Candidatus Pseudothioglobus singularis PS1: one gene and its partner. The protein of the gene in region 1 binds, or shares a complex with, the protein of each later gene. Links are inferred from orthologs where the notes say so. Each region holds a gene or a part of one and is shown on either strand. Other genes may lie near its edges. The genes, in order: groL and metK.

The links.
Region 2: the proteins of groL (region 1) and metK are in contact, whole or in part, in a cryo-EM structure (PDB 8P4O), measured with the Escherichia coli proteins. The link is inferred for Candidatus Pseudothioglobus singularis PS1 from one-to-one orthologs.

Annotation. Positions count from the first base shown.
Region 1 is NZ_CP006911.1:818,670-821,882, reverse strand. What follows is about bases 1-2,881. They hold groL (chaperonin GroEL), read left to right. Parts: upstream 1-561; coding sequence 562-2,202; downstream 2,203-2,881. Other genes in these bases: parE (DNA topoisomerase IV subunit B), read left to right, coding at 2,286-2,881; W908_RS04160 (co-chaperone GroES), read left to right, coding at 259-549; rpoH (RNA polymerase sigma factor RpoH), read left to right, coding at 1-215. Also shown: more of parE, read left to right, coding at 2,882-3,213.
Region 2 is NZ_CP006911.1:524,575-527,777, reverse strand. What follows is about bases 1-2,871. They hold metK (methionine adenosyltransferase), read left to right. Parts: upstream 1-804; coding sequence 805-1,938; downstream 1,939-2,871. Other genes in these bases: ahcY (adenosylhomocysteinase), read left to right, coding at 2,063-2,871; ccmB (heme exporter protein CcmB), read left to right, coding at 8-652. In the rest of the region: more of ahcY, read left to right, coding at 2,872-3,203. UniProt on the Escherichia coli protein: Catalyzes the formation of S-adenosylmethionine (AdoMet) from methionine and ATP.

The DNA of each region.
Region 1 (3,213 bases):
TCAGCAATAAAAGTCAAGAAGACCAACACAACAGGCTTTATCAAGCTCTTTCTTCTTTAGATGAGAGAAGTATCGATATTTTACAAGCTAGGTACTTGAAAGAAGAAAAATTGACCTTACATACTTTAGCAGACAAGTATGGTGTTTCCGCTGAAAGGGTTCGTCAACTTGAAAATAAAGCTATCAAAAAGCTTAAAGAACGTCTAGAAGAGTAATAACTTTTTTACGACAATTTTATGTGTAATACCAGGAGAAAACATGGAAATCCGTCCCCTACACGATCGTGTAATCGTTCGAAGAGTAGAAGAAAAGAAAACAACAGCTAGTGGTTTAATCATCCCTGATTCATCAACTGAAAAACCATCAAGAGGTGAAGTTGTTGCAGCTGGAAATGGAAGAATAAGTGCACAAGGAGACTTAATCCCTTTGGATGTTAAAGTTGGTGACACGGTAATGTTTGGTCAATATTCAGGTTCTGAAATCACTGTTGGAGAAGAAAAGCTCCTAGTGATGAGTGAAGATGAAATTGTCGCGGTAATTGAAGATTAAAGGAGATTTATAATGTCAGCGAAAGACGTAAAATTTAGCTCAGAAGCTAGAGATTTAATGATGTCAGGGGTAAACACCCTTGCAAATGCAGTGAAAGTAACACTTGGACCCAAAGGAAGAAATGTCGTTTTAGATAAATCATTTGGTGCTCCTTCCATCACTAAAGACGGAGTTTCAGTTGCTCAAGAAATTGAACTTGAAGGCAAATTTGAAAATATGGGTGCACAGATGGTTAAAGAAGTAGCATCTAAAACTAACGATATTGCAGGTGATGGAACAACTACTGCTACAGTATTAGCTCAAACATTAATATCTGAGGGTGTTAAGTCAGTAGCAGCTGGAATGAATCCCATGGATCTAAAAAGAGGCATTGATAAAGCTACTGCAGCAGTTGTCTCAAACCTACAAAAAGCATCCCAACCATGTAAAAACAGTGAAGCAATTGCGCAAGTTGCAACTATTTCAGCCAATTCAGACACGTCTGTTGGTTCAATTATTGCCGAGGCTATGGAAAAAGTTGGAAAAGAAGGTGTGATTACCGTAGAAGAAGGTTCAACTCTTGAAAACGAACTTGATGTCGTTGAAGGAATGCAGTTTGATCGCGGATACCTTTCACCTTATTTTATAAACAACCAGGAAAAAATGTCTGCAGACCTTGAGCATCCATATATTTTGTTACATGATTCAAAAATTGCAAATATTCGTGACTTATTGCCGGCACTTGAAGCAGTTCAAAAAGCTGGAAAACCTCTTCTCATTATTGCTGAAGATATTGAGGGGGAAGCGTTAGCAACTCTTGTTGTTAACAATATGCGCGGTATTGTTAAGGTGGCTGCTGTTAAAGCTCCAGGGTTTGGTGATCGTCGTAAAGCGATTCTTGAAGATATTGCAATCCTTACTGGTGGAACCGTTATTTCTGAAGAAGTTGGCTTGTCACTAGAAGCTATTACTGAAGAGCATTTAGGCACAGCTAAACGTATTGAAATCGGCAAGGACAATACTACAGTGATTGATGGTGCAGGTGCCAAAAAGAATATCACTTCTCGTATCGGTCAAATCAAAACTCAAATCGAAGCTACAAGCTCAGATTATGATAAAGAGAAGCTGCAAGAACGTTTAGCTAAACTTTCTGGCGGTGTTGCAGTGATTAAAGTAGGTGCGGCAACTGAAGTCGAAATGAAAGAGAAAAAAGATCGTGTTGATGATGCACTTCATGCAACTCGTGCGGCTGTTGAAGAAGGTGTTGTCCCTGGTGGAGGTGTCGCGTTTGTTCGCGCTATCTCATCATTGGATAAACTTAAAGGCGATAACAGTGATCAAGATGTAGGCATCAGCATTTGTAGACGCGCCTTAGAAGAACCTTTAAGACAAATCGTTACTAATGGTGGTGGTGAGGCCTCTGTTGTATTAAATGAAGTTTTAAAAGGCAAGGGTAATTATGGCTACAATGCTTCTTCAGAAGAGTATGGAGACATGCTTAAAATGGGTATCTTAGATCCTACTAAAGTATCGCGTGCAGCTCTTCAACATGCGGCAAGTATCTCTGGTTTAATGATTACAACTGAAGCAATGATAACTGATATGCCTCAAGAAAGCGGTCCTGCAATGCCTGATATGGGCGGCATGGGTGGTGGCATGCCAGGTATGATGTAATTCTATTTGTTTTATAGTGAAAAGCCCCATTTTTTGGGGCTTTTTTTTGGTATTATTATTGCCACTCAAACCCAATTCAAAATATGTCTAATTACGACGCATCTTCTATAGAAGTTCTTACTGGCCTGGAGCCAGTCAAAAAACGCCCAGGCATGTATACAGACACTGAAAACCCTAACCATCTTGCACAAGAAGTGGTTGATAATAGTGTCGATGAGGCAGTCTCGGGCTATGCTACCCAGATTAATGTTACGCTTCACACAGACAACTCTATGTCGGTCGAAGACAACGGTAGAGGAATACCAATAGATATTCATCCAAAAGAAGGAACACCTGCCGTTGAGGTCATCCTAACTAAACTCCACGCTGGTGGTAAATTTTCAAACGACTCGTACCAGTTCTCTGGTGGGCTTCACGGTGTTGGCATATCTGTCGTAAACGCCTTATCAAGCTCAATTGAAGTTTGGATTAAAAGAGATGCAAAGCAGTACTATATGAAATTTGAATCCAGTGTCAAATCCAATGATCTTGAGGAAATAGGCGCTGTTGGGAAGCGCAATACAGGAACTCTGATTAAATTTATGCCTGATGCGAAATTTTTTGATTCAGTAAAATTTTCAATAAAGAAGCTGCGACATAATCTTCGCTCTAAAGCTGTCTTGTGTCCTGGCCTAGAGGTTAATTTTAAAAATGAAATAGATGAAACTGAAGATACTTGGGTCTTTAAAGATGGCATAAAAGATTACTTGCAGGCTTCTTTGGATGCTCTTGAATGTATCCCTTCTATTCCATTTGTGATCTCTTTTGAAACCAAGGAAGAGCAACTAGATTGTGCTTTAACTTGGACTGAAAATACTAGTAATATTACTGCTGAAAGTTTTGTGAATCTTATTCCAACGATTGGTGGAGGAACCCATGTTAATGGTCTAAGATCAGGACTGACTGATGCACTTAAAGAATTCTGTGAATTTAGAAATCTTATTCCAAAAAATATTAAGCTTACTCCTGACG
Region 2 (3,203 bases), 290 kb from region 1 along the record:
GCAAACAATGACAAGGGATCTTAAAATGGCCTTGAGAAATCCGTCAAGTTTCTTGAACCCTCTTATGTTTTTTGTAATCTCAATCTCTTTATTTCCGATTGCAATTAGTCCAGAAGCGCAAACTTTATCAAGCATTGCACCTGGAATAATTTGGGTTATAACAATGCTTTCAGTTCTATTATCTCTCAATTCATTATTTCACTATGACTATGATAGTGGGGTCCTAGAGCAAATGGTTATTTCTCACCACTCATTGCCTTTAATCTTACTGGCTAAAACTTTAGCTCATTGGATGCTTTCAGGGCTTCCAATAATCATTTTGTCTCCTTTTCTTGGAATGGCACTTTTTATAAATACTGAAGGGATCTATATTCTCCTTTTGACTTTAATTATAGCTACGCCATGTCTAAGTCTGATTGGCTCAATTGGAGCCTCCCTGGTTGTTGGCATTAAAAACTCAGGAATGCTTTTATCTCTATTAATTCTCCCCCTTTACATACCGATCTTGATTTTTGCAACAAGCGTAGTATCTCAATCTCAATCTAATCTTCCAATTGATGGTCAGTTATATTTTCTAGGATTTATCTTAATTCTAAGCTTACTTATAACTCCTTTTTTAAGTGCACTTTCATTAAAAATAAGTCTCGAATAGACTTTACTTTTCCAAGTTAAAGATTATAATTAATTAACGCTGATTTGTTCCGATTGCTAGCGTTGTTACATTGTGTGACTAAAACAAGCTAAAGCTGGCCTCTCTTTCAAGAAATCCATCTTTAGTATTAAATAATTTTATAGGATTTTATTATGATATTTACTTCTGAATCTGTTTCTGCTGGCCACCCCGATAAAGTATGTGACCAAATTTCTGATGCCATTCTTGATGCTGCACTTAATCAAGATCCTAACTCTAGAGTTGCTGTAGAGACACTTGTCAAAGACAATCAAGTCGTTTTAGCTGGAGAAATTACAACTGATGCTAATATAGATTATGAATCTATAGTCAGAAAAACAATTCTTGGAATTGGTTATAACCAAGAAGAGTATGGATTCAATGGTGAAACATGTTCAGTTATGAATTTGCTTGGCAGGCAGTCTCAAGATATTTCAATGGGTGTCACCGAAAGTGATAGTCATGAGCAAGGCGCAGGTGACCAAGGCCTTATGTTTGGTTATGCAGAAAATTCAACAGAAGAGCTAATGCCAGCCCCCATTATGCTGTCACATCAATTAGTCAGGCAGCAAGCAGATTTAATGCTAGATGACTCGATACCTTGGCTTCGTCCAGACGCTAAATCTCAAGTCTCTTGCATCTATGAGGGTAATCAAATTGTAGGTATTGACGCTGTAGTTTTATCTACTCAGCACGATGGAGACATCTCACTTGAGGAGCTTAGAGAGAGTGTTTTAGAAAATATTATTAAGCCAATCCTTCCTGAAAAGTGGCTTACAAGCGAGACGCAATATCACATAAACCCAACAGGAAATTTTGAAATTGGAGGTCCGGTTGGTGATGCTGGACTAACTGGAAGAAAAATTATAGTTGACACATATGGCGGCATGGCTAGACATGGCGGTGGTGCTTTTTCAGGCAAAGATCCTTCAAAAGTAGATAGAAGTGCTGCCTATGCTACACGTTATGTTGCTAAAAATATTGTTGCAGCTGGCATCGCTAAGCGCTGTGAAATTCAAGTTTCGTATGCAATTGGAGTTGCTGAACCAACGAGTATAAGCGTTGACACATTTGGAACTGGAGAGCTACCAAATCATGAAATTGTTGCTCTTATCAGAGAGCATTTTGATCTTCGCCCTAAAGGTTTAATTGCAATGCTAGATTTAAAACGTCCAATTTATCAGCAGACTGCGAGTTATGGTCACTTTGGGAGAAAAGAAGACTCAATTAGCTGGGAGAAGACTGATAGAGCAGATTTACTAAAATAGTTTCTTTTTCATATGTTTTTGGTATAATGCGTCTCGTGCCAAGGGGCGTTGCATTGAAAATATTTTTTCAATCAGGCTTGGTAATCAAAACGACGCTCATTTTTTTAACTTAACGGGAAATAAAATGAGCGATTCTACAATAGATAATAGTGGCTTTAAAGTAGCCGATCTAAACCTTGACTACAAAGTAGCTGATATTAATTTATCAGATTTTGGTCGTAAAGAAATTGAGCTTGCAGAAGCTGAAATGCCTGCATTAATGGCTCTTAGAGAAAAGTACAGCAAAGAGCAGCCTCTTCAAGGCGCAAGAATTATGGGCTGTATTCATATGACAATCCAAACTGCGGTCCTAATGGAAACATTAATTGATCTTGGAGCTGAAATTCGTTGGTCATCTTGCAATATTTTTTCGACACAGGATCATGCTGCTTCTGCTATGGCAGCAAGAAATATTCCTGTATTTGCCTGGAAAGGTGAGACTGAAGAAGAGTTCTTGTGGTGCATTGAGCAGACTATTCTTCATAACGGTAAGCCATGGGATGCCAACATGATTCTTGATGATGGCGGTGATCTAACGGGCATGGTCCATGATAAGTATCCAGAAATGCTTGATAAAATTCATGGTATCAGTGAAGAAACAACGACTGGTGTTCATCGCCTTTTAGAGATGATTGAGAGTGGTGAACTTAAAGTTCCTGCTATCAATGTAAACGATGCTGTTACTAAGGCAAAAAATGATAACAAGTATGGTTGTAGGCACTCTCTTAATGATGCTATTAAGCGAGGTACGGATATGCTTATGTCAGGCAAGAAGGCCTTATTGATTGGTTATGGCGATGTTGGTAAAGGATCTGCCATGTCACTTCGTCAAGAAGGAATGATTGTTAAAATTTCTGAAATTGATCCTATATGTGCTTTCCAGGCGTGCATGGATGGCTTTGAAGTGGTTTCACCTTATATTGATGGAATCAATACTGGTTCTGTAGATTGTATCAATAAAGATTTACTAGCCAACACTGATTTAATTGTCACAACGACTGGAAATACTAATGTTTGTGATGCTTCAATGCTTCAATACCTCAAAGCAGGCTCTGTAGTGTGTAATATTGGTCACTTTGATAATGAAATTGATACAGCATACATGCGTAAAAATTGGAAATGGGATGAAGTGAAAGCGCAAGTTCATCGCATCTATCGCTCTGATGATAAAAATGATTACTTAATTCTTCTTTCAGAAGGTCGTTTAGTTAATTTAGGAAATGCAA